Regions from separate parts of the Marinobacter salinus genome, predicted to be linked through region 2. Evidence: predicted binding sites of a transcription regulator. Region 2 holds the regulator's gene; the other holds the start of a gene.
The links. Region 2 encodes sigma-54, which starts transcription at its own class of promoters, with help from an activator protein. Its sites were predicted from a motif close to ANTGGCATNNANNTTGCTNT; they were not measured.
Positions count from the first base shown of each region.

Region 1: flgB (flagellar basal body rod protein FlgB) is a predicted target of sigma-54. The motif match lies at 7,691-7,710, and genes of this name have one in related genera.

Region 1 covers NZ_CP017715.1:1,531,771-1,546,499, reverse strand. The annotation lists gene BKP64_RS07035 (HD-GYP domain-containing protein) at 1-1,142, shown strand, start outside; gene BKP64_RS07030 (organic solvent ABC transporter permease) at 1,132-2,250, opposite strand; gene BKP64_RS07025 (ABC transporter ATP-binding protein) at 2,515-3,465, shown strand; gene BKP64_RS07020 (ABC transporter permease) at 3,462-4,235, shown strand; gene queF (NADPH-dependent 7-cyano-7-deazaguanine reductase QueF) at 4,249-5,067, shown strand; gene BKP64_RS07010 (adenylate/guanylate cyclase domain-containing protein) at 5,061-6,530, opposite strand; gene BKP64_RS07005 (Mpo1-like protein) at 6,532-6,843, opposite strand; gene BKP64_RS07000 (nitroreductase family protein) at 6,985-7,539, shown strand; gene flgB (flagellar basal body rod protein FlgB) at 7,776-8,174, shown strand; gene flgC (flagellar basal body rod protein FlgC) at 8,209-8,658, shown strand; gene BKP64_RS06985 (flagellar hook assembly protein FlgD) at 8,677-9,354, shown strand; gene BKP64_RS06980 (flagellar hook protein FlgE) at 9,382-11,295, shown strand; gene BKP64_RS06975 (flagellar basal body rod protein FlgF) at 11,371-12,123, shown strand; gene flgG (flagellar basal-body rod protein FlgG) at 12,206-12,994, shown strand; gene flgH (flagellar basal body L-ring protein FlgH) at 12,998-13,699, shown strand; gene BKP64_RS06960 (flagellar basal body P-ring protein FlgI) at 13,696-14,729, shown strand, end outside.
Region 2 covers NZ_CP017715.1:457,292-472,020, reverse strand. The annotation lists gene BKP64_RS02265 (BolA family protein) at 1-151, opposite strand, end outside; gene BKP64_RS02260 (STAS domain-containing protein) at 256-588, opposite strand; gene BKP64_RS02255 (MlaC/ttg2D family ABC transporter substrate-binding protein) at 585-1,238, opposite strand; gene mlaD (outer membrane lipid asymmetry maintenance protein MlaD) at 1,279-1,728, opposite strand; gene mlaE (lipid asymmetry maintenance ABC transporter permease subunit MlaE) at 1,765-2,547, opposite strand; gene BKP64_RS02240 (ABC transporter ATP-binding protein) at 2,544-3,356, opposite strand; gene BKP64_RS02235 (KpsF/GutQ family sugar-phosphate isomerase) at 3,585-4,565, shown strand; gene kdsC (3-deoxy-manno-octulosonate-8-phosphatase KdsC) at 4,565-5,134, shown strand; gene lptC (LPS export ABC transporter periplasmic protein LptC) at 5,131-5,772, shown strand; gene lptA (lipopolysaccharide transport periplasmic protein LptA) at 5,756-6,304, shown strand; gene lptB (LPS export ABC transporter ATP-binding protein) at 6,282-7,007, shown strand; gene BKP64_RS02210 (RNA polymerase factor sigma-54) at 7,168-8,694, shown strand; gene hpf (ribosome hibernation promoting factor) at 8,806-9,114, shown strand; gene ptsN (PTS IIA-like nitrogen regulatory protein PtsN) at 9,201-9,671, shown strand; gene rapZ (RNase adapter RapZ) at 9,700-10,584, shown strand; gene BKP64_RS02190 (HPr family phosphocarrier protein) at 10,591-10,860, shown strand; gene mgtE (magnesium transporter) at 10,976-12,337, shown strand; gene yjgA (ribosome biogenesis factor YjgA) at 12,353-12,886, shown strand; gene BKP64_RS02175 (carbon-nitrogen hydrolase family protein) at 12,905-13,744, opposite strand; gene BKP64_RS02170 (YhdP family phospholipid transporter) at 13,757-14,729, opposite strand, start outside.

The DNA.
Region 1 (14,729 bases), 1.1 Mb from region 2:
TGATCGATGTCGCGGAAATTCGTGAGGCGAAAGAACTCAAAGGTGCGTCGAAGCCTGTCTTCGGCCGCAAGCAGAATCGTCGTGGCAATGGCCGGGAAGAATTGAAGCTCCCGCCGTTGTCCGTTCGTGATCCCGTCAGCTACGAATCACTTACCACTCTGAAAAAGGAAGTGAAAGCATCGAAGCGTTTGTTGGATGATGCTGAACTGGCACTCAGCCGTCTGTTTGAAACGACCAGAAGTGAAGGTGTGGTCGATCTTAAACCGATTGCACGAATCACCAGCGAAATGGTCAAGAGCGTGATTCGCCAGCCAGACGCGCTGCTTTGGCTGAGCCGGACACGTCAGCATGATGACTATATCTATCGTCATGCGTTGAATACTTCGGTCTGGGCTTTGGTATGTGGGCGCCACCTCGGCCTGAACGAAGGGTTGCTGAACCATCTGGGGTTGGGCTGTTTGCTGTCTCAGGTGGGTAAAACATCTCTTCCCAGGGAATTGCTTAACCGTGAAGGACAGATGAACGCTGACGATTACGCCCTGTATCGCGGCTATGTGACGAAAGGCGTTGAGATGCTGAACGGTAGCGTGTCTCGAGCCGTTTTGAGCGTCGTCCAGGGACACCGTGAGCGGCACAATGGTTCTGGTTTTCCGGAGGGTGTTCGGGGCGATCGCATTCCGCTGTTGGCAAAGGTCGCCGGCATTGCCGAGTTCTTCGAGTCTCAAATCGGACCGCGGGATAATTCCGAACCGATGACTCCGGCGAAGGCTGTTGCGCTTCTCTATGACATGAGGAATATCGAGTTTCAGGAAGATCTGGTGGAGAACTTTATCCAGTCCATCGGCATTTACCCGACGGGAAGTCTTGTGGAGTTAACCGACGGCCAGAGGGGAATTGTGGTTTCCCACTCGCCGGAAAGAAGACTCTGGCCACGTGTCATGGTTATGACGGATGCCGACCGGCAGCCTCTGAAGTCCGCCAAGGTGGTTGACCTCGCTCGTTACAACGAGGCTCGTGAGGCAGGCGAAACGGTGATGATCCGGGAATGTCTTCCCCATGGCGCTGACGGTCTCGATCCATCCCGCTACGACATTACCGGTGCTGAATCCCGCTGGAACCTATCGCGGCTGATCAGCGGATAATCACTCGCAGCGGTTTGCGCACCCAGCGGTAGGTGTTTTCGGGACGGAAACTTAAGATCAGTTCCGATTCACCACCGGCGTTCCCTGCCACAAAATACTCCACCTGAGCGGATTGCCAGTTCGTGGCGTTGATCACAACGTCGCCCGGGCGAGTGCTGATTGCGTCAACATCTGCCAGCTGCGCACTGCCCGCGATACGACGGACCCTCACCGTCTTTATTGAGGTATCGCTGGCCGGGTGGCTGGCGACGTCCTCATCCAGGTAAAACCGGTTTGCAACGGTTGTGCTGATCGCCTTCAACTCTCGTGAGAGGTATGTTCGGGCGTCTTCTGCATCAATGTCTTCAAGGGTGCGAGTGGCGTCAAGAATGCGATCCCGCTTTGCGATCAAATCTTCCCGGTACTCCACGTCTGGATCCCGATCTTCTTCATTCTCTGGACGTGGGTCGGCATTGTCGATCTCTGTTTGGGTCGGTGGGTCTTCGCACAACTCATCCTCCTCCGGGTAAAAACAGATCGCTGCGAGGAGCTGGTTGGCTGGCGAGGGCGTTTGGCCCAGAGCCGTAAATTCGGCTTCACTGACATTGAAGTCAATGGGCGCTGCCAGGTAGGGGAGCGAGGCATTGAGCTGTTGGATGACGCGGTCCCGGATCTCGATGCCTTCGCCTTCCCGAACATTGACTGTCCAGTTGAGTGAGATCAGGAAGCGGGTCAGGTTTGTAAGTGGAACGTTGTCGAGCAGCTGTTGCTCCGTGATTGTGTGGGTGCTGAGGCCCAGGTCATCCACGGAAGGGTTGGTGAGCGCCGCTCTCAGATCGGCAAAAAATTCCAGCAGGGTAACGTGCTGTTGCGTGGGAACGCCGCTCACCAGGGGCAAGTCCCCAACCCGGAAGCTCAAGGTTTCTCCCGGGTAGTAACGAAATTCCCCCTGGCTGTCTGTGGTGCCTGTCTGGCTTGCGGTCTGGTAAGTCAGCCCACTGAAACCATTATAGTTTAGCCGTCCGGCGCTGGTATCGTCGCTGCCTGAGTTGTCACCCTCAAAGCAGCCTGAGATAGTCAGGGCGGTCATCAGCATGAGTGGCAGTCGGATCGGGTGAACGGATCTCATGAGTTGTCGCACATTCCCTTCGGTTCAGCTCGCCTGTCCCTATCCAGGTGACGGCGAGCCATTTGTAAGTTGTTGTAACCGCATTATAGGGGTGGGGTTCGGCTCATATCGGGATTCCCGTCGCAGTTTCCGTTTTTGACCGGGCGTTGATGATGATCAGCACGCCTTGAAATCAGGGCGTTTGCCACAATAAATAGCATTCTAAATTTCAGGCAGCCGTCTCTAACCACGGTTGCCGGCTGTTTCATGAAATCAGGATCGTTTATGACCAATGCACTGGAAATCCAGGGCCTGACGAAAACATATTCGGATGGGTTTCAGGCGCTCAAGGGTATTGACCTGCATGTGGCTCAGGGCGATTTTTTCGCGCTGCTTGGCCCCAATGGCGCCGGAAAGTCGACAACGCTGGGAATCGTTTGCTCTCTGGTGAACAAGACTGCCGGAAAGGTTCGCGTCTTTGGCTGCGACATTGACACCCACCTCTCCGACGCAAAGCTCAACCTGGGTGTGGTTCCCCAGGAGTTCAACTTCAATCAGTTTGAGAAAGTCTTCGACATTGTTACAACTCAGGCCGGTTACTACGGTATTCCCCTCAAGCAGGCCTCTGTTTCTGCTGAAAAGTATCTGAAGAAGCTGGGTTTGTGGGACAAGCGCAATACCCCTGCGCGGATGCTTTCGGGTGGCATGAAGCGACGTTTGATGATCGCACGGGCTCTGGTCCATGAGCCCAGATTGTTGATTCTGGATGAGCCGACAGCGGGCGTTGATATTGAACTCCGCCGATCCATGTGGGCGTTTCTTGAAGAGATGAACCGACAGGGCACCACAATTATTCTGACTACACATTACCTTGAAGAAGCAGAAGCACTTTGCCGCAATATTGCCATCATCGACCATGGCAAAATTCTGAGGAACACAAGCAAGCGCGAGTTGCTCCAGCAGTTGAGTGTCGAGACGTTCGTGCTCGATACCGAAGCCCCGCTGAATACGGCGCCGGCGCTGAACGGTTTTGAGACCCGGCTGGACGGTGAGGGAGCTCTGGAAGTGGATGTCGAGAAAGGCCAGGTGCTGAACCAGGTGTTTGTCGAGCTTGAGAAGCAGGGTATTAAAGTGGTCAGTATGAGAACCAAAGCCAACCGGTTGGAGGAGCTTTTCATTCGCATGGTTGAAGAAAACGCCGATGTGTCTCGCAAGGGACTGGAGGGCGTCGCATGAAGATCCAGGCTTTGGTGACGGCATTCAGCACGATTGTGCTCCGGGAGATTCGACGATTTACCAGGATCTGGGCTCAGACCATGTTGCCGCCTGCTGTCACAATGACGCTTTACTTTATAATTTTCGGTAACCTGATTGGCTCGCGGATTGGCGAGATGGGCGGATTTGATTATATGGCCTTTATTGTGCCCGGCCTGATCATGATGGCTGTTATCACAAACTCCTACGCCAACGTGGTGTCTTCCTTCTTTTCAATGAAATTCCAGCGAAGCATTGAAGAGCTGTTGGTATCGCCGGTGCCGAACTGGATTATCCTGGCGGGTTACGTTTGTGGCGGCATGGCTCGCGGGCTGGGAATCGGTGTGATTGTCACCCTGTTGTCGCTGGCATTCACCAATTTATCTATTCACAACCTGCCCATGATGGTTGCGACGGTGTTTCTGACCTCAGCACTGTTTTCCCTGGGCGGTTTTATTAACGCCATGCTGGCAACGAAATTTGATGATATTTCCATCGTTCCGACGTTTATCCTGACGCCGCTGACCTATCTGGGCGGAGTGTTCTACAGCATCGATCTGCTGCCGGATTTCTGGCAGGGCGTTTCCATGATCAATCCGATCCTCTATATGGTGAATGGGTTCCGTTACGGCATTCTGGGTGTTTCTGACGTTAATCCTTTCGTGTCTCTTGGTATGATTCTGGTTTTCATTTCCGTGCTGGCCTTTATTGCCCTCAAAATGCTGGCTCGCGGGAAGGGTATCCGTCACTGAATTCGGGAATTTTATGGCCTTACATGACGCTCCGCTTGGCAAGTCCAGCGAGTATCCGGATCGTTACGATCCAAATCTCTTGTTTCCTGTGGCTCGGGACGAGAATCGGCGCAGGCTCGGGCTTGCTGATGGTCGCTGGCCCTGGTTTGGCGAGGATCTCTGGCAGGCCTGGGAGGTTTCCTGGTTGCGGCAGGGCGGTGTGCCGGCAGTCGTCTGGGCCGAGATCCGTTTTCCGTCAGCTTCGCCCTGTATCATTGAGTCCAAGTCGCTCAAGCTTTACCTGAATTCATTCAATCAAAGTATTTTTTCATCTGCGGAGCAGGTCGCTGAGACGCTTACCCGGGACCTGTCCAGCGCCTGCGGCGCGTCTGTTCATGTTCAGCTGCGTAGCGTTGACGAATCCGGTGACGCGCTCGGGCGCCCGCCAGGGTTCGAGTTGATTGACGACGAGCCGGTCGGTGAGGTGGTTTATGAATATGCACCCGATTCACTGGTTGTCTCTGGCGAGACGGTGACTGAGCAGCTGTGTTCACATCTCCTGAAGAGTAACTGCCCGGTGACCGGCCAGCCGGACTGGGCAACCATTATGGTGAGCTATACGGGCCCGGCCATTGTTCGTTCCGGTTTGCTGCGTTACCTGGTGAGTTTCCGTCAGAAGCAGGATTTCCACGAGCACTGTGTTGAGACTGTGTTTACAGATTTGATGAGGTACTGCGGGCCCAAGAGCCTCATGGTTTGTGCCCGGTACACGCGACGTGGCGGGCTCGACATCAATCCATGGCGAGCCACGGAGCCGGGCCACGATGCAGGGCCCCGGCTGATTCGTCAGTAAGCCTTACCGGCGGTCGCCTCGGGCAGAGAAGTATCATCTCCACGGCGCAGGCGGTCAGCCGCATCCTCAAGAGCGGTCAGAATGGACTCCCGTTCTTTTTCGGTGATCTTGTCTGAATCCAGGTACATGGCAAAGCCGCTGTGTTCGTGCTCAAGAAAGCTGCGGTTTGGCCCCAAATCCCGGCGGAAATCCACCACTTCGTAAATTGGAACAGGTTTGCCAAAGCCCTTTACCGTGATCTCACCCTTGTCCCGGCACATGATCCTGTCTTTGATCAGTGAGAAGGTCTCATAGGAAATAAGAATCTCTCCCGGTTCAGCGAGAGATTCCAGTCTGCTGGCGAGGTTTACTTCTTTTCCGATGATGGTGTAGTCCATCCGATTCTCGGCGCCGAAATTGCCCACCGTGGTATATCCGGTGCTGATTCCCATGCGAATTTCCAGGGGCGTTTTGATGCCCTGGCTGCGCCATTTCTGGCGCATTATTTTCATGTGTTTGCGCATGTCGATGGCCATGGATACACAGGCGAAGGCATCTTCTCGTTGGCCCCGGCTGGTCGGGTCACCGAAGAAAATCATGATTGAGTCGCCAACAAATTTGTCGATGGTGCCGCCGTATTTCAGTGCGACTTCAGACATCTCGTTGAAGTAATGGTTTAGCAGCTCTGTTAGAGCCTCCGGCTCCATCTCCTCGGACAATTCAGTGAAGCCTTTGATGTCCGAGAAAAACACTGCCAGTTTCTTCCGCTGGGTTTCAAGGCGCACGTCCCGCTCACCGGTAAAAATTGACTGCCACACTTGCGGTGACAGGTATTTCGAAAGCTTGTGGGACAGCGCTATGGATTGTTCGCGCTGATTCTGGATCTGGGTTTTCGCCAGCATCAGTGCTCGGGCCTGTTGGTGCGAGTAGAAAGCTGTAACACAGATGTAGAGGCCGGTGGACACGATGGCAAGTATGCTGGTCAGCAGTGGCGACTGGAAGGTGTCCGCAGGGCCTGTTATTGCGACCGCTGCCGCGGTCCCGGCTGCCAGGAACACTGTGCCGAGAAGCCATTGCCGTATACCTCCTACAATCAGGCAGCTGAACATAAGCATGACGACGACAGACACCGAGGGAATAGCCACCAGTCCAATGCACCCGATGAAGGCTCCGCCAATGATACAATCGACCACCAGCATCTTTTGCCGGATGCGCGCGGATTGCCTCAGGAATGTTCGCCGTGTGACGATGTGGGCAATGTGTGGCCAGGTGAGGGCGCCGGCAACGAGCCATAGCAGCCAGTGATGGAATACACCCTGGAGGACACCGGAAACAATGATCGCTGCTGTCGCCGTGTAAGCGAGAATGCGGCCGTTATAGTCGGGCATGGGGGGAATTGCCACAGGACTGTTCTGGTAATCACCAGTCATGGCCTTGCCAGCGCTGGTGCTGGCGTTTCGCAGGTCTGCGGGTGCGCTCATCATATCAGAAACGTATTCTGCCAATGAGCATGTCCCTGAACATGACCCAGTCGCCCATCAGGCTGTACAGTGGGTATTGGAACGTCGCGGGTCGGTTTTTCTCAAACCTGAAGTGGCCAACCCAGGCAAACCCGTAACCAATCACCGGAAGTAGCAGTAGCCAAGCCAGTTTGCCAGATGAAATGGCCCACACGGCAACCAGCAATACCAGAAGGCTGCCGGTAAAATGCAGGCGACGACAGGTAACGTCGCTGTGCTCTTCCAGGTAATATGGATAAAATTCAGAGAAGTTGTTAAATGTTTGTTGGTTACTCATGGTGCTGCTACCGCATCATTTATAGTTGTTAGGCAGACGGGCTACGACTAAAGGTTAACAGTATTACGTATAACCCACAATTCACGGAATTGATTTGGGGGGGAACCAATTTTAACCACTGCCATCTCACAGCGAGAAGATATGACCGCAGTCAGTGATTTTCTGCTCAACCGGGCTTCCGAACCGAGGCTTGAGGCCCCGGCGCCGGACCGGGAAACTCTGGATCGTGCCATCGCCTGTGCCACCCGCGCACCTGACCACGCACTCCTGCGCCCTTGGCGCTATCTGGTTATTGAAGGTGAAGGGCTGATGGCGCTTGGGGAGCTGTTCGCCTCAACTTGCCCCAATAACAGTGACAACCAGCAGATAGAAAAGCTGCGGAAGGCACCTTTGAGGGCCCCGATGGTTATTGTTGCCATTGCCTCGCCGACCATTCATCCAAAGGTGCCGGAGGTGGAGCAGGTTATGTCGGCGGCGGTAGGCGTCGGCTTTCTGGAGCTGGCCCTCCAGGACGCCGGGTACGGTGTGATGTGGCGAACCGGCAGCGTTGCCTATCATTCGGTTGTCCGAAGCGGCCTCGGGCTTGAGGACAGGGAGTCGATCGTTGGCTTTCTCTATGTCGGTACAGTTTCTTCTGAAAAGCCCCGCGTACCCAGGCCTGACGTCAGTGAAATCCTTCAGCAATGGCCGGGATGACCCGACCATTTTTCTGCTCCTGACCCCCGGCAATCGAACCGGGGGAAACAGCTTGCCGCTTTTTCCTCAATGTGACTCCTGCTTTCCCGACTTGTCCGGGTTTTATTCGCCGGTCCGCCCTGTAGCCCTCTGATTCAAAGACTTTTTAAATCATGGCATTCACTTTGCTTTAACCCTTCCAGAACGCATAACCGGCAAAACCGACCGGCAGCACGGTGAGGTTTTTGGGAGGCAGTATGGCGATTTCATTTGATAGCGCGTTGGGCATTCATCAGCACGCACTGGAGGCTCGGGTAAAGCGGGCTGAGGTTCTGGCAAACAATCTGGCAAATGCCGACACCCCGGGGTTTAAAGCGCGGGATGTGGACTTCCAGGCCATGATGCAGCGTGCCCAGCAATCGGTCAGCGGCTTTGAAATGAGCAAAACCAACGATGCGCACATGGACACGTCTTCCGGCGCCGCTGAATCGGATCTGCTGTATCGCACGCCAAACCAGCCATCGGTTGACGGTAATACGGTAGATGCCCAGCAAGAGCAGAGCCGGTTTATGAGGAATGCCATGGATTACCAGGCGAGCTTCCAGTTTTTGAACAGCAAGTTTTCAGGGCTCACCAAGGCCCTGAAAGGCGAATAAGTCGCAGCGTCCCGATTAGCGAAGGAGAGACTTCATGTCATTGGGCAACATTTTTGACATCGCCGGATCCGGCATGACCGCGCAGTCACTGCGGCTGAATACAACGGCTTCCAATATTGCCAATGCCGAGACGGCCAGCTCGAGTACAGAGACGGCTTACCGTGCCAGGAAACCAGTGTTCGCCGCCATCCAGCAATCCATGCTGAATCCTGACAACCAGGGGTTGGGCATGACCAGCGAGCAGGGCCCGGGTGCCGGCGTTCGTGTTGAGGGTGTTGTGGAGAGCGACGCCGAGCTACAGATGCGTTACGAACCTGATCATCCTGCTGCGAACGAGGATGGCTATGTGTTTTATCCGAATGTGAATGTCGTAGAGGAAATGGCCGATATGATGTCGTCGTCCAGGAGCTTTCAGATGAACGTAGACATCATGAACACGGCCAAATCCATGATGCAGCGCATCCTGACCCTTGGTCAGCAGTAAAACGGTGAGGAGCAGATAATGAGCGTAACCAATACCAGCAGCGCCTCGGATGTTCTGAGCCAGTACCGGACAACCCAGCAAAACGGTGCCAACAGGAACAGCGAGCTGGGCAGAAACGAATTCATGGAATTGATGCTGGCCCAGCTGAAGAACCAGAACCCTCTGGAGCCGCAGGATAATGGTGAGTTTATCTCCCAGTTGGCGCAGTTCAGTTCGCTGGAAGAAATGCAGAAACTCTCTGGCACCGTTGATGATGTGGTTGGCCAGTTCCGGTCCACCCAGGCCCTTCAGGCTTCAGCCATGGTGGGTAAGACGGTGCTTGCGCCTTCGGGCGTCGGAATCCTCGGAGCCGAGGGCGAAATCAGCGGCACTATTGAAGTCCCGGCTTCAACCGGGGGACTAAGGGTCTCTGTTCAGAGCCAGAGCGGAGAACTGGTACGTCAGCTTGATCTGGGTAGCAGGCCGGCGGGTGTTCAGTCCTTCTCCTGGGATGGTCAGGACGGCAACGGCAATCCATTGCCGCAGGGTCCCTACAAGATCGTAGCTGAAGCGTCATATCCGGGTGGCCCTCAACAGCTGGCGACCATGGTTAGCGCTAATGTCGACAGTGTTTCACTGGGTCAGGGTGGTTCTATCACACTGAACCTGGCCGGAATGGGGTCCATAGCCCTGTCCGACGTAAAACAAATCAACTGATACCGGTGTCAGACCAAGGGGTGAATCATGGCATTTAATACAGGGCTCAGTGGCCTCCGGGCAGCATCGGTAGATCTGGATGTGACCGGTAACAACATCGCCAACGCCAGTACTGTGGGCTTTAAAGGAAGCAAGACTCAATTCGGGGACTTGTATGCCAGCGGTTTCCTGAGTGCGGGCACCAACCCCATCGGCGATGGGGTTCGGGTTCAGGACGTCAAGCAGTCGTTTGGTCAGGGCAACATCAGCTTTACTGACAGCGGCCTTGATATGGCGATCAGCGGCGACGGCTTTTTCATCCTCAACAACGGGGGAGAGGTTCGCTATTCCAGAGCCGGCCAGTTTGCGATCGACAAAGAAGGGTTTGTCATCAATAACCAGAACATGCGGGTGCAGGGTTACACTGCGGACGACGACGGAAACCTTTCCGGTATTCGGAGTGATCTTCAGGTCGAGACCGATAACCTGGCTCCAAGGCGGACAACCAGTCTGGTGTCAGATCTGAATCTCGACTCCCGCGAGTCCGTTCTGGAAACCAGGGTTCGCGATATCGGGCCACTGACAGTTGCCAGTATTCAGGGCGAAACCTTCGATATCCAGTACAACGACGGCACCGCCGATTACCCGGTGAGCATCGATCCTGCTGCCACCGCCAGAGAAGCCGCAGCGGCCATTAATAACGCTCCGGGCATGAGTGCCTCAGCCACCACGACGGCCACATTCAGCGGTGCGCAGCAGCTGGACGATAGCTATATTACGACCGCCGGGCCAACCAACTTTGCGTTCAGTCTCAGTATCAATGGCTCTCCGCTGGCTCTGGATACGAGCAACATCACGTCACTGCAGGACCTGGTTGATTCGATCAATAACTCGAGCGAAACGGCCATCTCAGCATCCGTCGTGGATGACGGAACCGGAACGGACGTTCTCCGGGTTATTCACAACCAGGGAGAGACGCTGTCGTTCGCGTTTGACAATGACGGGAATCTGACCAGCGGTACCGAGACCACGGGCACGGTTCTTGGTGATGTCAATGCGACGGCAGATCGTGTGGTCGCGGGTGTTTCCGACCCAGCAGCCGGTGATTTTGCGACCGCCTTCGCCACATCCCCCATCCGGATTGCCAACGAATTCAATCCACTGGACCAGCGAACCTACAATCACGCCACCTCCACCAACGTCTTCGACAGCCTTGGTAACTCTCACGAAATGACGCAGTTTTTCGTGAAAGAACCTTCACCGGGCAGCGGCGTTGGTGTAAGCGAGTGGTCGGTTTATCTTCAGATTGATGGCGAAATGGTAGCCGGTACGGATACTTCTCCTTACACCGCGCGCTTTGATGAAAGCGGGAACCTTCAATCTATTAATGGAGATCCGTCCGGTGAAATCGTGATCTCGGACTGGATCCCTAAAGATGAAAGCGGCCAACCTAATGGTGCCGATGGTCCGCCTGCGGCGGGGACCCAGGTGGTGACTCCAATTCCCGAGCCTCCGACGTCGTCAGCGTTTGTTCTCAACCTTGCGGAAACAACCCAGTATGGGGCGAGCTTTGGGGTCAATGATCAGCAGCAGAATGGCTATACCACAGGCCGTCTGTCCGGGCTGGATGTGTCTGACCAGGGTGTTCTCTTCGCCCGGTACACCAACGGCCAATCCCAGGCACTGGGCCAGGTAGCTCTGGCCTCCTTCAATAATACCAATGGATTGTCTCCGGTGGGTGATACCTCCTGGGTAGAAACCTTCGATTCCGGCCAGCCGATCATAGGCGCGCCGGATACCGGAACCCTGGGTTCAATCAAGGCGAGCTCAGTGGAGGAGTCCAATGTTGACCTGTCCGCGGAACTGGTCAACCTGATCATTGCCCAGCGGAATTATCAGGCCAATGCCAAGACCATTGAAACCTCCGATGCGGTCACCCAGACCATTATCAATCTCCGTTAATCCTCAATAAACGAGATATGGCACGACTCCTGCAAGAAGACTGGAAACAGTCAAAATTCCGGCAGGAGTTTTCCCATGGACAAAGCCCTATACATCGGTATGTCAGGCGCCAAGCAGAATATGCTGGCCCAGCGTGCCCATGCCAATAACCTGGCCAACGTCAGCACCACAGGCTTCAAGAGAGATTTCGCCCAGGCCCGCAGCATGCCCGTGTTCGGCGAGCACCATCCGACCCGGGCGTACGCGATGACAGAGAGGCCAGGTACTGACTTGTCCGCCGGCGCGCTGATGGACACCGGCCGTAAACTCGACGTGGCGGTAGAGGGTGATGGCTGGCTGGCGATTCAGAATGATCAGGGTGAAGAAGTATTCACCCGTACCGGCAGTCTGCAGATTGATGTGAACGGCTTGATGCGCCTGCCCGGTGGTGAACCGGTACTGGGGAACGGCGGTCCCGTTGCGCTCCCTCCATTCGAGAACGTCGAGATTGGCGCAGATGGAACTGTATCCATAATTCCTGTCGGCGGCGCGCCAGATGAACTCGTTGAAGTAGATCGGCTGAAACTGGTGAATCCACCTTCTGGCTCTCTCGAGAAGGGTCTGGACGGATTTATGCGCCGTAGGCCGGATCAGGTAATTGATGGCCCCGAGCCGCCTGATGCCAACATGCGTGTGGCTTCCGGTTTTCTGGAAAGCTCCAATGTTAATGCTGTGCAAGAGATGATCTCTAACCTCCAGTTGTCCCGGCAATACGAAATGCAGGTGAAGGTCATGAGCGCCGCAAAGGACAATTCTGAAGCGGCGGCACGGCTGTTGCAGAACCTCTGATATTGACTGAACACAATGGCCTGACGGGCTGAAAGCGGCAAAAACTGGCCGCATCAGCAGCCCCCGGCAAGGAGTAAAAATCATGCATCCAGCACTTTGGGTCAGTAAAACCGGTTTGAGCGCGCAGGACACCAATATGTCCACGATCTCCAATAACCTGGCCAACGTTAACACCACCGGCTTCAAGCGGGATCGGGCGGTTTTTCAGGATCTGCTGTATCAGGTTAACCGGCAGCCAGGTGGTCTGAGTACGCAGAATTCCGAGCTTCCCTCGGGGCTCCAGTTGGGTACCGGTGTGCGAGTGGTCGGCACGGCCAAGCAGTTCTCTCAGGGCAACCTGCAAATCACCGAACAGCCGCTTGATATGGCCGTGAATGGACGGGGCTTTTTTCAGGTTCAGCTCCCGGATGGTCAGATCGCTTATACCCGGGACGGTCAGTTCCAGCTTAATGCCAACGGCGACGTCGTGAATCCGGACGGTTACGCCCTTGAGCCTGCCATTACCGTCCCGGATAACGCGACCAATATCACTATCGGCAAAGACGGCACGGTGACAGCGGTCACCGATGATCAGTCTGCACCGGTCAACCTTGGCCAGATTACCCTCGTGGACTTCATTAACCCACAAGGCCTTCAGGCTATCGGTAATAACCTGTTCAAGGCGACCAATGCCAGCGGAGATCCGGCTGAAGGTGAGCCGGGACTTGCCGGGCTCGGCGCCATTGAACAGGGGACTGTTGAGGCATCGAACGTGGAAGTGGTGGAAGAGCTTGTCAATATGATCACCACTCAGCGGGCCTATGAGATGAACTCCAAAGTAGTCTCTACAACCGATCAGATGCTCCAGTTCATTACCAACAATATTGGTTAAGTCATGAAACGCATCATTCAAACGAGTAAATCCAGGCAGGTGCGCACCTTGGCGCTCGTTGGAGCGCTGATCCTGCTGCAGGGGTGCACCGCCATGAGTCGCCCCCGGGCCGTGCCGGATGATCCTGAATATGCGCCGGTTCGTGCGCAGGCAATGATGCAGAAAGACCCTCAGTCGGGTGCCATTTTCCAAAGTTCCCGGAACTACAACTTTTATGGCGATACCACAGCGCTGAATATCGGCGATGTGCTGACCATTACCCTTGAGGAGTCCACCCGGGCGAGCAAGAACGCTGATACCAGCATTACCAAGGATAACGACATTACCCTCCCGGAACCGACGATTCTCGGGAAGAGCAATTTCGGCATTGCCACGTCGCTCAACCAGCAGCGGGATTTCGAGGGTTCGGCCGAAGCGGATCAGAGCAACAGTCTGGCGGGTAACATCACGGTCACCGTGACAGAGGTTTTGCCCAATGGTGTCCTTCGGGTCAGAGGTGAAAAATGGCTGTCGCTGACGAACGGCGATGAATTCATCCGGCTTACCGGGCTGGTCCGCCCTCAGGATATCCAGCCAGACAATACGGTCGCCTCGACCCGCATCGCCGACGCCCGGATTGCCTACGGTGGTACCGGTGATTTTGACCAGGCTAACCAGATGGGTTGGGCGGGGCGCTTCTTCAACAGCGAATGGTGGCCATTATGAGTCTGAAAAGAGCCTTGGCGGCCGTAATGGTTCTGGTGCTCCTTGCCGCACCGGTAATGGCTGACCGACTGAAAGATCTTGCCCGCATCAAGGGTGTCCGGAATAACCAGCTTGTAGGCTACGGCCTCGTGGTGGGGCTGGACGGAACCGGCGACAAGGCCCCGTTCACCAATCAGACCTTTCGGAACATGATGAACCAGTTTGGTGTAACACTGCCTGATGGCGTCAACCCGAAACTGGAAAACGTTGCGGCAGTGACCGTGAGCGCAACTTTGCCTCCGTTTGCCAAGCCGGGGCAGGAGCTGGATATCACCGTTTCTTCCATTGGCAATGCGGACAGTCTGAGAGGTGGCACACTGTTGATGACCCCGTTGAAGGGTGCTGATAACAATATTTATGCCATGGCGCAGGGCAGTCTCGTGGTTGGAGGCTTCGGTGCCCAGGGCCAGGACGGATCCCGGATCACCGTCAATATTCCAAGCGTCGGGCGGATTCCAAACGGCGCGACCATAGAGCGTGAGGTTTACTCGCCTTTTTCGCAGGGCGACACCATAACCTTCAATCTGATGCGCGCGGATTTCACCACGGCGCGCCGGGTTGTTGAAGCCGTTAACGGCCGCCTGGGGCCGGACATGGCTTACGCCCATGATGCGACATCGATTTCAGTCAGGGCGCCCCGGGATCCCTCCCAGCGGGTCAGTTTTCTGTCCATTCTCGAAAATATCGAGGTTGATCCGGCCCAGGATGCGGCCAAGGTAGTCATCAATAGCCGTACCGGGACCATTGTGGTTGGCCAGAATGTGAAAGTAAGCCCGGCGGCGGTTACCCATGGCAACCTGACCGTCACTATTCAGGAAAACCCGGAAGTGGTTCAGCCCAACCCGTTCGCTGAGGGCGAAACGGCGGTGCAACAGGATACCCAGATTGCAATAACCGAAGATCCGGCACGGATGTTCAAGTTTGGTCCGGCTGTCACCCTGAATGAAATTGTTCAGGCGGTTAATCAGGTGGGTGCGGCGCCCGGCGATGT
Region 2 (14,729 bases):
TGTTGATCAGCTGCTGCCGCTTGATGGTCGGCAGTCCTTCAAAAACATCACCCACCACAACGACCATATAATGAGTCCCATCGACCTGTACCTGGACCTCACAGCCGGGCAATGCCTCTTTGACCAGCGCGGTGACTTCGGTGGCGTCCATAGAAAATCCTCGGGTGTTTTGAAATCAGGGGCGAGATTGTAACTAATTCCGGAGCCCGGGTCAGCTTTACCATCCGGTAACAAGCTGGCCCGGAGAAGTTTTTTTCAGTGGGAGGGGTGCTGCGAGTCCGGACCAAAACCGACCAGCTGGTCGTCGAGATTGCTCAGGGCCGCAAGTGACGCCAAGCGGTCACTCACACCACGATAGGATAGCGCGATACCACGCTGGCCAGCCAGGCGCTGCCAGCAAAGCAACAGGGACAGAACAATGCTATGGGCCTCAGCGAGATTCTCAAGATCAACCACCAGATCGGCGGCCACTGTACCAATCAGTTTTTCGCCCTCTTTGCGCAGTCCCACAACGGTGTCCGCAGTCACCTCGCCGGTCACGACGAGCGCATGATCACGAAGCTGCACCTGTGAAGCCGGGGATGTCATGTGTTATTCACTTCCTTATCAAGATTGAGGGAATCCACGGCGTCTCCCCAACCATCGATGACCGCCTGAACCTGGCCTCGGTTCGCTTCCATTTCCTGGCTAAATCGGTCCCGGAACGCCAGGCCGATATTTACTCCTTCCACAATGACGTTTTCCATCATCCAGCGCCCCCCATCCGTCTTATACATGGAGTAGGTGACAGGGTAACGATTGCCGGAGGCGCTGATGACCTCCATACGAACAGACGCCCTGCCATCATCCTGCGGATTTATGACAGCCTCGCTGACCACAATTTTGAAATCATCGGCATTCACCAGCGCCTGGGCGTAACTGTCAAACAGGCTCCGCTTGAATTTCACCACAAAATCGTCACGCTGCTCCGGCGTAGTCTGACGGGCATACCGCCCCATCACCCGGGCCGCGATACGACGGAAATCGACAAAGTCGGTGAGTGCCTCATTCATGCTGGCGTAAAACGCCTCGGGGTCACTCTCATACAGACCCTTTTCCTTGTTGAGCTTCTCGACCAGGCGCTGGGTGTTTTCGTCCACATAGTCACGGAGCTCTTCTGCCGCATCCGCGCGGGCGGCTCCCACAAGCAACAAAGCCAGCGCAAGGATCAGCAAAAGGCGTTCTTTCATGACAAGCATCAGTATCTCCTGTTGAATATCTTTTACCGGTGCCCCCGGATCAGCGGCCGGACGCAAAGTTGCTGATCAGCCTCTCAAGATTCATGGCCGACTGGGTGGAGTAAAAGGTGTCACCAGCCTTGAGCGACTCCATATCCCCGCCGATCGATATATCAATGTACTGCTCTCCGAGCAGTCCGGATGTACGTATTACTGCGGAACTGTCAGCCGGAATATTGTCAACATCCGACTGGATGGCCATTTCAACTCTTGCCTGGAAGGTATCCTTGTTCAGGCTGATGGACTCAATGCTGCCCACAGTCACACCGGCCATAGAAATGCGCCCCCTTGGCGTCAAACCACCGGTATCGTTAAAGTTGGCGTAGACCGTATAGGTACTCTCGGCTGCCTTGGGAGACAGGCCACTGACTTGCAGCGCAAGAAAGAGTAGCGCGGCAAGTCCCGCAATCATGAACAGTCCGACAATGATTTCCGTTGTTCTCTGTGCCATTCCCGGCTCCCGTTTCTAATCGGTTAATCGTTTTTTTCAGAAGTCGCCGAACATGACGGCGGTCAGCACAAAATCCAGGCCCAGCACCGCCAGCGACGAGTAGACAACCGTTTTGGTGGTGGCTGAACTAATCCCTGCCGAGGTTGGCACACAATCATAGCCCTGAAACACTGCAATCCAGGCGCAGACAAAACCGAAAACCACAGTCTTGATGACACCGTTCATTACGTCGTCAACAAAATCGACAGAGGACTGCATGTTGCCCCAGAAGGAACCTTCGAACACACCAAGCCAGTCCACGCCCACCAGCATGCCGCCCCAGATACCAACCATCGAGAAGATGACCGCCAGTACCGGCATAGCAATGAATCCGGCCCACAACCTGGGCGCAATGACCCGGCGCAATGGATCCACACCCATCATTTCCATGCTGGACAACTGCTCGGTGGCCTTCATCAGGCCGATTTCCGCGGTCAGGGCCGAACCGGCCCGGCCAGCAAAAAGCAGCGCTGTTACCACCGGCCCCAGCTCTCGCACCAGAGTCAGGGCAATCATCTGACCAATGGCGGCCTCCGAGCCATAATCACTGAGGATTGTGTAGCCCTGAAGTCCGAGCACCATACCGATGAAAAGACCGGAAACCACGACGATCGCCAGCGACAAAACGCCGACAAAATAGAGCTGCTTGACCATCAGCGGAAACCCGGTCGAGGGCCTCGGCACGCCGACCAGAACACCCATCAGGAAACGTCCGGAACGCCCCAGGGAGGAGACGGTGTCGAGCCCCGCCCGACCCAGCGATGCAATCCTGTCGATCAAGAAGCACCTCCCGCAAGCCCGTAATCCTTTGCGGCCTCGGCGGCCGGATAATGAAACGGCACCGGGCCATCCGGTTGACCCAGCAAAAACTGCTGGACCTGCTCAGAAGGATGCTGGCGGAGCTCATCCGGTGTTCCTTCGCCGATTACCTTGCCATCGGCAATGATGCAGGCGTAATGACAAATACTCAGAGACTCGGGCACATCATGGGACACCAACACGCTGGTCAGGCCCATGGAACTGTTCAGATCCCGTATCAGTTTGACCAGCACACCCATGGCAATGGGATCCTGGCCGGCAAAAGGTTCGTCGTACATGATCAGCTCCGGGTCCAGAGCGATGCTGCGGGCAAGCGCCACGCGCCGTGTCATACCCCCGGACAACTCCGATGGCATCAGCGCCCTGGCGCCACGCAATCCGACGGCTTCCAGTTTCATCAGGACAATATCGTGGATCATGTCTTCCGGCAGAGACGTATGCACTCTTAGGGGAAAAGCCACGTTCTCGAACACACTCAAGTCAGTGAACAGCGCACCGCTCTGAAACAGCATGCCCATTTTTTCCCGCAAGGCATACAAAGCCTTGCGTTTCAGCTTCGGCACCTGATGTCCGTCCACCAGGATGCTGCCCGAGTCCGGCCGAAGTTGTCCGCCGATCAGACGCAGCAGAGTGGTTTTTCCGGTACCACTGGGGCCCATAATGGCCGTTATTTTGCCACGGGGAATATCCAGGGAGACACCGTCGAAGATACGGCGCCCGGAACGGGAGAACACGACGTCCTGCAATGATATGTATGCGGGTGAACCCATAAACCTTACCTTTCAGAGAGGGGCTACATTATGCCAAGGACGCTCCAAGCTCAATCCATCATGGGCAAAATGTATTGATTACTATGCTCAGTTTCACTGAAGTTTCTGTAACCGGACGGCGATTCGTGCTGAAAATGATATACTCTCGGCACTTTTCGGCGAGACTTTGCAGGACCGTTTCGCCAACAAACTTTCAGCGTTATAACAGCGAGCCAGGCCCCAAGCCCGATGACTGATCAGAATTTACAGGATTTCCGCACCCCCGCACTCCGGGCCATTCGTATCGAGCGCGATGCCATCGATGCACTGGAAGCCCGCATTGACGAACAGTTCACCAGGGCCTGTGAAGTGATCATGGCCTGCAAGGGCCGGGTAGTAGTGACCGGCATGGGCAAGTCCGGTCATATTGGCAACAAGATTGCAGCCACACTTGCCAGCACCGGTACACCGTCATTCTTCGTTCACCCGGGTGAAGCGAGCCATGGTGACCTGGGCATGATAACAAGTCAGGACGTGGTAATTGCCATCTCAAACAGTGGCAACACCAGCGAAGTGATCACCATTCTACCGCTGATCAAGCGCATGGGCGCACCGCTTATCAGCATGACGGGCAACCCACAATCCACACTGGCAAGGGAGGCTGTGGCCAATCTGGACGTCAGCGTGGAAACCGAGGCTTGCCCGCTCGGCCTGGCACCAACATCCAGCACCACAGTTACTCTGGTGATGGGCGATGCACTGGCAGTTGCACTGCTGGAAGCCCGCGGGTTCAGTACTGAGGATTTCGCGCTGTCTCACCCCGGAGGCAGCCTGGGGCGTCGGCTTCTGCTGCGCGTGTCCGACATCATGCATACCGGCGACCGGATTCCGCGCGTTGCCGAGGGCACCACTCTAAGCGGAGCCCTACTGGAGATTTCGCGCAAAGGGCTGGGCATGACAACCATCGTCGATGCGAACGGCAGGCTCACGGGCGTCTTTACCGATGGTGACCTGCGCCGCACGCTGGACAAGAACCTCGATGTGCACACCACACCGATCCAGGACGTGATGACCCACAACGGCAAAACCATTCAGGCCGACCACTTGGCCGCGGAGGCACTGAATATCATGGAAGAAATGAAGATCAATGCCTTGCCGGTAACCGATGAGTCCGGTTCCCTGGTGGGCGCTATCAACATGCACGACCTGCTGCGGGCCGGTGTCATCTGATGGCCGTCAACAGCAGTCCCCTGGCACCTCATTGGCCGGAGGCGTTGCTGGCCAGGGCCAAACGCATTCGTCTCATCGCCCTGGACGTAGACGGCATTATGAGTGATGGCCGGCTCTACTTCAGCGCCTCCGGTGATGAACTCAAGGCGTTCAATATTCTCGACGGACTCGGCCTGAAACAACTCATGGCAGCTGGCATCACTGTGGCCGTGATAACCGGCAGGCAGTCGCCCCTCACCGAAAAGCGGATGGGTGACCTGGGCATCCCCCACCTGATGCAGGGACGTGAAGACAAGAAGGTCGCACTGGAGGAACTCATCAGCAAGATGGACATCTCCCCCGAGGTCATCGCCTATATGGGAGATGATTTACCTGATTTACCAGCCATCCGCTTCGCCGGTCTCGGGATTACTGTGCCAAACGCATACTGGCTGGTTCAGGAACACGCTGACTACTGCACCCAGGCGGCAGGAGGGCATGGCGCTGTCCGTGAAGCCTGCGACCTGCTACTGACGGCCCAGGGCAAGTTGGAGGAAGCTTTGACCAGGTATCTGGAGCCGGATGCATGAACCAGGAAACACCCAGCGCCATCAAGAGCGACACCAGAGACAACCTGGTTTCGCTGATCAAACTGGAAAATCGCCCCTGGATCCGCAGCCTTGCGCTCATCGGCACCATTCTGGCCACGATATTCCTGCTCTGGCGCAGTGACGAGCCGGCCGTGGTTTCAAACGAGGCGGCAGAGCTTCGGGGCAAAGGTGAGCCTGACGGCTTTGTCGTGAATGGTAGCTACACCTCCTATGACGAGGCTGGCAACCTTAAGATACACTTCACGAGCCCGCGTATTGAGCAGTTCGAGGAAGGCAATCTCGCGACCATGGAATCGCCCCGCGCAAAGCTTTATGGCGAGCCGGGAACAGATCCCTGGGTAGTTGAAGCCGAGAACGGAAGCCTGCTGCAAAATGAAAATCTGCTATATCTCACGGGCAATGTCCGCGTCGTCCGGACGATCGGCGACCGCGAAGCAACACTGAAAACATCCAGCCTGACGCTCGATAATGACATGGGCACCGCCTACACCGATGCACCCGTCGAGATTATCGATCAGGTGGGCGTGACTCGTGCCACGGGTATGAAGGCATGGATTGATCAACGTGTTCTGGAACTAAACTCCCAGGTGGAAGGACGTTATGAAACCGTTAAATAATCACCTCCGGGCGCTGCTGACAGCCGTAATCGGCCTGGCTCTGGTAACCCCCGCAACGGCTTTTGATCTGGATTCAGACCAGCCCATCAAGGTGAGCGCCAATAACGCGCGCCTGGACGACAGCAAGGGTATCGCGACCTACACGGGCGCTGTCGAACTGATTCAGGGTAAAACCCGCCTTTCCGCAGAGCGTGTTGTGCTGTTTCGAAACGAGGCAGGTCTGAGCCGCATCGAGGCATCAGGGAATCCAGCCCATTACCGGCAGCCGTCCCGGGAGGGTAACGGTGAGACCGACGCAAGAGCCCGCAACATCACCTGGTCTGCCTCTGACAAGGAGCTGACGTTTGAGCGTGAAGCCGTCATTGAGCAAAATGGCAACCTGTTCCGTGGTGACGTCATTCATTATGATACGGTCCGCCGGGTCGTTACCGCGGAGGGCGGACAAGACACCGGCTCCGGCACCGGTCGCGTTGAAATGGTAATCCAGCCACGCAACACACAGGGATCCGATGGCAGTTCTCAGAGCCAGTAATCTGGCAAAAAGCTATAAACAGAAGAAAGTGGTGATCGACGTTTCCCTGGAAATCCGAAGCGGTGAAATTGTCGGTCTGCTTGGTCCGAATGGCGCCGGGAAGACAACGTGTTTCTACATGATTGTCGGGCTGGTGCCGGCTGACAAGGGTCGGGTCACCATCGACAGCCAAGACATTACGCCCCTACCGATGCACGGCCGCGCCCGCAAGGGAATCGGCTATCTGCCACAGGAAGCGTCGGTTTTCCGGAAACTCTCCGTGCGCGACAACATCATGGCCATTCTGGAAACCCGCAAAGGGCTCAGTCGCACCGACCGCGATGCCAAACTGCAAGAACTTCTGGAAGAGTTCCATATCACCCACATTCGCGACAGTGTCGGCATGGCGTTGTCAGGGGGGGAGCGCCGGCGGGTAGAAATCGCCAGGGCCCTCGCAATGGAGCCCGCATTTATCCTGCTGGACGAGCCTTTCGCCGGCGTGGACCCGATTTCCGTCAGCGATATCAAACATATTATCCGCCACCTTCGGGACAAAGGCATCGGTGTTCTGATTACCGATCACAATGTGCGGGAAACCCTCGATATTTGTGAAAAGGCCTACATAGTTTCCGGCGGGCACATCATTGCGTCCGGCAACTCAGAGGCGATACTGGCCAACGAACAGGTCAAGGAAGTGTATCTCGGCGATGAATTCAGGCTGTGACGTCCCTCGGCCGATTGTGTTGATGACCGCTAGCAAGTAAACTCGGCAAAGAACTTGCTTGGGCTTCTGCCTGACATGGCAAGTAACCGGCATACAACGATTTTTTATTTTACTGCCTCGATGCAGAGCGCTGATTAGCAACGGATCCTGAACCATGGTGATGAAAGCCTCCTTACAGTTAAAGCTGGGTCAAAGCCTGACCATGACGCCCCAGCTGCAACAGGCGATCCGGCTACTGCAGCTCTCCACCCTCGACCTTCAACAGGAAATCCAGCAGGCACTGGAATCCAACCCCATGCTGGAGAACTCCGAGGAGGATGACGAGCCGGAAGCCAGCTCAAACGAAGACAGCGGAAATCGTGACGAGAGCAGCACCGAAGCCAGTGCCGAGCCAGCCTCGGAGTCTGCCTCTGACTGGGATGAAACAGAAAATGGTCCGGACTGGACTTCAGAAAATGAGATTCCGGACAATATTCCCGATGATCTGCCCGTCGATACTGCCTGGGATGATATCTACCAGTCTGCCCCGGCATCGACCGCCCGGAACGATGACGAAAACGATCACGACTTCGAAACCCGCAACTCCCCCACCGAAACCCTTCAAGATCACCTTGAGTGGCAACTGAACCTGACGCCGTTAAACGAACGGGACCGGGCCATTGCCCACGCGCTGATGGATGCGGTGAATGAGCGGGGCTACCTGACCAGCCCTCTGGAAGAAATCCACGCGGGCCTGCTTGATGAGAATGAGGAAGATCCGCTGGAACTGGACGAGGTGGAGGCGGTCCTGCACCGGTTGCAGCACTTCGATCCTCCCGGCGTGTTTGCCCGGGACCTCCAGGAATGCCTGCTCATCCAACTGAATCAGTTGCCTCCAGACACACCATGGCTGGCCCAGGCCCGGTTAGTGATTACCCACTATATCAATCTCCTGGGTAATCGTGACTACGCTCAGTTACTGCGCCGAAGCCGCTTGAAAGAAGATCAGCTCCGAGAGGTTCTGGCGCTCATTACCGGCCTAAACCCTCGCCCGGGTGATGTCCTCGACCGCGCCGAACCCGACTACGTCATACCCGACGTTATTGTCCGCAAACATAATGGTCGCTGGCGCGTCGAGCTGAATCCTGAAATTGCCCCCCGCATTCGTGTCAATGCAAGCTATGCTTCTCTTATACGGCGGGCCGATAGCAGCGCGGACAACACCTACCTGCGGGATCAGCTTCAAGAGGCAAAGTGGTTTATCAAAAGCCTGCAAAGCCGAAACGAAACCCTGCTGAAGGTGGCGACACGTATCGTGGAACACCAACAGGGATTTCTGGATGAAGGTGAAGAGGCCATGAAGCCCCTGATCCTCTCGGACATTGCCCAGGCGGTAGAGATGCATGAATCGACGATCTCCCGTGTGACCACACAGAAGTACATGCATACTCCCCGGGGGATTTTTGAGCTTAAATATTTCTTCTCCAGCCATGTCAGCACCAACGAGGGGGGGGAATGCTCCTCAACAGCAATCCGCGCAATGATCAAAAAGCTGATTGCGGCAGAAACTCCCAAAAAGCCGTTGAGTGACAGTAAAATTGCAGCCATGCTAGGGGAACAGGGTATCAAGGTGGCGAGACGCACCGTGGCCAAGTATCGGGAAGCGATGCATATTCCGCCCTCGAATGAGCGGAAGCGACTGGTTTAGGCAAGCGCTGCCCGGAACAGGATTTGCCAAGGAATACTATTCGCCGGCGCGCGATGCGCCAGCACCCAGCCCGGCCCTTCGAGGCCGGCATGATGACAACAGGAGAAGCCTATGCAACTCAACATTTCAGGCCATCACGTAGAACTGACTCCCGCTTTGAAAGATTATGTTTCAGAGAAATTTGAGAAACTGGAACGCCACTTTGACCACATCAGTAATTGTCAGGTGACCCTGGAAGTGGAAAAAGTGCGTCAGATGGCGGAAGCAACCCTTCACGTGGTTGGTGGTGAGATTCACGCAAAGGCTGAGAATGAGGACATGTATGCAGCGATTGACTCGCTCATTGACAAACTGGACCGCCAGATCCTCAAGCACAAGGAAAAAAATGTAGACCGGATGCACGGAAACGGCTCTCGTTAACTACCCGTTTTCATGCGTGTCATCTCATCGCGCTGCGGCATGGCTATCCTGCCGCAGCCTTTTTTTTACGGAAATGCAGTCGATTCATGAGCGACACATCCCTGACCATTGACAACATACTTGCTCCAGAGCTGACCCTTTGCCGGGTTCAGGCCTCCAGCAAGAAACGGGTTCTGGAATTCATTGCCGAGCAGATCAACCAGCATGACGGTTCGCTCAGTGAGACCCAGATTTTCAACAACCTGGTCGCCCGCGAGCGCTTGGGCAGCACTGGCATCGGGCAAGGCATCGCCATACCCCATTGCCGCCTCGAAGGATTGGATCACGTCGTTGGTGTACTGATGACGCTGGAAGAAAGCATTGAGTTCGACGCTATCGATAACCAGCCGGTCGACCTGGTGTTTGCCCTCGTTGTTCCCAAGGAGGCCACCAGCGAGCACCTGGAGCTGCTAAGCCAACTGGCGGAGAAGTTTAATGAACGCGCATTCTGCGATCGCCTGCGCCAGTCTGACGACGCCAAAACACTGTATGAGCGTATGACTGCAGCAAACGGCTGACACTGATTTTTGTGGAGAAGGGGTAACCATGAAACTGATCATCGTCAGTGGCAGGTCCGGTTCAGGCAAGAGTACGGCACTCCATGTTCTTGAAGACCTGGGGTTTTATTGCATTGACAACCTCCCCATTGGACTGCTTTTCCCGCTCACACGGGAAGCCACTAACCAGGCAACACCCGGCCGGCTAGGCAAAATGGCCGTCAGTATTGATGCACGCAACCTGTCCGGCGAACTCGCCAATTTTGAAGAGATATACCGGCAGCTCCAGGAAACCGGAGTCACCGTCGAAGTCATATTTCTCGATGCCGACGAACAATCCCTGCTCCAGAGATTCCACGCCACTCGCCGCAAGCACCCCCTAAGCGATGATAAAACATCTCTCAGGGAAGCCATCAGTTATGAAAAGGAGTGCCTGGAACCGCTCTCCAAGCTGTCAGATCTTTATGTGAATACCACTGGCATGTCCATGTACGAACTGCGCGACATGATCAAACAGCGCGTCGTGGGCCGGAAAGACCAGGAGCTCGCCCTGTTGTTCCAGTCCTTTGGTTTCAAACACGGTGTTCCGCTGGACTCCGACTATGTGTTCGACGTGCGCTGTCTTCCAAACCCATACTGGGACAACAGTCTGCGCAAGTTCGTCGGCACCGATCAGCCAGTCATCGACTTCCTGGAGAAAGAACCTGCCAGCCGCAAGATGATTGATGATCTGACCGCTTTTCTGGACACCTGGCTACCTTCATTTGCCGACAGCAACCGCAGCTATATGACCATTTCCATTGGTTGCACCGGCGGCCAGCATCGCTCGGTCTACGTGTCGGAACAGCTCTGCGAACATTTCCGCCAGCAGTACAGCAACGTTCAGGTCCGCCATACCGAATTACCGCATCTGCAATCCCGGGAAGAGATCTGAACCAGCATGATCCGCAAGCCCATCACCATCATCAACAAACTGGGACTGCATGCCCGGGCGACTGCCAAGCTGGTCGCCACGGCATCGGAATTCGAAAGCAGTGTAAGGATCAGCGGCAAGGGTCGGGAAGTGGATGCCAAAAACATTATGCAGGTCATGATGCTGGCCGCCAGCCAGGGGACCAACGTAGAATTGATTGCGGATGGCCACGATGAGCGGGAAGCCATTGACGCCCTGGTCAAACTGATAAATGACTATTTTGGGGAAGGCGGGTAACACCAGGCTTGCCGTGGCCCGAACGGAAGCTTCTGCGGCATTCACCTACAACTCTTTCTCACCTGTGCAACCTAACTCCACTATAATAAAGGCGTTTTCTGACTGTGGGTAATTCATGACCGATATTCTGGAAAAAAGCCAGGCCCGTCAACGCCTTCGATCCCTGAGCGAAGCTCTGGACAGTGGCGCCCTGAAACAGGTTGCCCGCATCCTTAACGGCGGCCTGAGCCCCAGTGATATTGCCCACCTTCTTGAGTCCTCTCCTCCCCGCCAGCGGGCCCTGTTATGGAACCTGGTGGACAAACAGCTGGAAGGGGAAGTTCTCCAGTATCTGAGCGACGACATCCGGGGTTACTTCCTCAGCCAGCTGAATGCCCAGGAACTGGCGGATATCATCGAGGATTTCGAGTCGGACGACCTGGCCGACTTGCTGCAGCAGTTGCCGGACACGGTGATCCAGGAAGTTCTGGACACCATGGACGAACAGGACCGCCAACGGGTCGAGGAAGTACTCTCCTACCCGGAGGACACCGCTGGCGGCCTGATGAACACGGATACCATCACGGTACGTCCGGACATCAGCATCGATGTTGTACTCCGTTACCTGCGAAGACACCGCAACCTGCCCCCGATGACCGACAACCTGATTGTCGTCAGCCGGCGGGACGAGTTCATTGGTATGTTGCCGATCACCAAGATGCTGGTATCAAATCCCGCTTCCACGGTTCGGGAAGTCATGGACACGGACATAGAGCCTATTCCAGTCACACTCTCAGACACCAAGGTTGCGACCCTGTTCGAGCGTTACGATCTGATTTCGGCGCCCGTAGTGAATGAAGACGGTCGGCTGTTGGGGCGCATCACCATCGATGACGTGGTCGACGTTATCCGGGAAGATGCCGATCACTCGCTGATGAGCATGGCCGGTCTGGACGAAGATGAAGACACTTTTGCACCAGTCTGGAAAACAACACGTCGCCGTGCGGTCTGGCTGGGCATTAACCTGATTACCGCGTTTATCGCCTCTGCCGTTATCGGCCTGTTCGAGGAGACCATTACCAAGGTGGTCGCGCTTGCCGTGCTTATGCCTATTGTTGCCAGTATGGGAGGCATTGCCGGCAGCCAGACCCTGACCCTGGTCATTCGCGGTATGGCGGTTGGGCAGATAAGCGGCGCCAATGTGCGCTGGCTGTTGAACCGGGAATTCCTGTCCGGCGCCATGAACGGTATATTCTGGGCGCTGGTGGTTGCCAGCGCCGCAGCCACCTGGTTCCAGGATCTGATGATCGGTGGCATTATTGCCGCCGCACTGATCATAAACCTGGTCGCAGCCGCTCTGGCGGGCACGGTACTGCCCCTGTTCCTGAAGTCGCGCAATATTGATCCGGCTCTCGCGGGCAGCGTGATCCTGACCACTGTTACCGATGTAGTAGGCTTTATGGCCTTCCTTGGCCTGGCCACGATTTTTTACGCTTAACCGGATGTCGGATTTATGAAAGATCATCAAGACAACAACGACGCGCCGGAATACGACGGCCCCAGCAAGTCCCAGCTGAAGCGGGAAATGCACGCCCTGCAGGACATCGGCAAACGAATGCTCGAACTGAGCAACGATCAGCTCGATACCCTCTCGATCAGCGATACCCTGCGCTCTGCCATTGAGGAGTCGCGACGGATTCGCCAAAACGAAGCGAAACGCCGCCATCTCCAGTTCATCGGCAAGGTAATCAGGCAGGAAGACGATCCGGACGCCCTGAAGCGAGCCATTGATGCGTTTGATGCCGGCAGTGAAGAGCACACCCGGCGCCACCACCTGGCCGAACGTTGGCGCGACCGCATGATTGCCGAGGGCGATACCGTGGTGGGCGAATTCTTCAGCTACTGCCCGGGCGCCGACCTTCAACACCTGCGCAATCTGGCCCGTAACGCACGCAAGGATGTGGAAAAGCAAAAAAATACAGGCCAGGCCCGGAAACTGTTTCGCTATCTCCGGGAATGCATCGACGACGCTGAAGCAGCAAACTGATGGTGGTACGCCGGCAAATTACAGCCGGCGGTGCTCCCACACCGGCATCCGCTTCCGCAGCTGTATTAGCTGTTCCGCGTCCAGCTCCGCGGTCACCACTCCGGAGCCCACGGCAAGCTCCTTCACCACCTTGCCCCAGGGGTCGCAAATCAGGCTGTGGCCATAGGTTCGGCGATGCTCGCTGTTTTGCCCCCCCTGTCCAGGAGCAACAACCCAGACCTGATTTTCGATCGCCCGTGCGCGTATGAGAGCATGCCAGTGGGCATTTCCGGTCTGCCAGGTAAAGGCACTGGGTAAACACACCCAATCAACAGCCTGTTCCCGCAACGCCCGAAACAACTCCGGAAAGCGCAGATCGTAACAGATGGCAAGACCGAGTTTTCCCGCTGGTGTATCCAGTGTCACCAACTGTTCACCGGGCTCGAAGGTGTCTGACTCCCGGTATTGGCCCTGGGCATCTTCAACCATCGCATCGAACAGGTGTATCTTGTCATAGCGAGCGACTTCCCGACCCTGGTCATCAAACACCAGGCAAGAGGCTCTGACCTTCCCTTCAATGTCCGAGCCATCGGGCCTGTGTGCTAATGGCAGTGATCCGCCGACAATCCACAACCCGAGTTTTTTCGCCTGCTCTGCCAGGAATGCCCGGATGACCGGCTTCTCCGAGGACTCTACCTGTCCGCACGCGACCATCTGACTGGTTGCCAATACAGCAAAGTTTTCTGGCAAGACTGCCACGCGGGCCCCTTCACTGGCGGCTTTCTCCAGTAACTTCCGGGCCTCATCCAGGTTCGCTCGGATGTCATGGGTGCTTACCATCTGGATGGCGGCAACGCGATTGGAAATTGATGTGGTCATGAGCAGCTCCTGCTATTTGCCGTTATCAAATACCTGCTTCAGGTCTACCAGCGGATCGCTCCAGGTGCCGGTCACACTATAGCTGGCACTGGTCAGCTTGCTGAGAGGATCTCCCAGAATCTTGTCCAGAACAAATAATGCCCCACCTATGGGGGCACTGGCACCCATTAACAACGCGGCCAACGGCAGATTCTGGGTCAGCGGCAGAACGACCACCAGGCGCATATCCAGCGTTTCACCGGGGATGTCTGTCGTGCCACTGAGCTTGAACGCGCCCGATGGGCCCACGATCTGGAGTTCCGGGGCCAGTGTTACCAACCCTTCAACAATCTGTGCTTTGCCGGAAATGGCATCAAACGCAACTCCCCGCTCATAAAGGTCCGAAAAATCGAGCTTCAGGCGCCGCCACAGGGTATCGGCGTTCAACAGATTGAAAAAACGAAACAATTGAGCGGTGTTGTTCTGCTCCAGGATAATACCGTCATCCAGCCGGAGACTGACCGAACCACTGAGGTCCCGCAGCGAAAATTCATCAGGTCGGCCGGGCCAATCCAGATCCAGCTCAATATTGGTGGCTTTATTGGTCAGGGGGATCTGAGTTCCAAACAGTTTACTGAGGTCTGCCAGAGCGCCACCGGTGACCGAGCCGGCAAACCGGCTTACCTCCCGGTTATCCACAATACTCCAGGTCATATCACCAAGCAGCGTCAGGGAGCTGAGCCGGCCCTCAATACTGCTTACCTTTAACATGTATGGCTCAGGGCGCAACGTAAACGTCCATCTTCCCAGGGTTTCGTCGTTCAATTGAAGTTCGTTGATGCTTACGTCAACATCAGGCCAGCCCCCCATATCCAGAGACCTGAATGCTTCAAGCTGCTCTTCCAGGGTCAGCAATTCTGGTGCCTCGCTTCGCGCTTCGTCATTACGGACAAGTCTGACAACCTCGAAATCCGCGGCAACCCTGCCACCATCGACGGGTACGGCC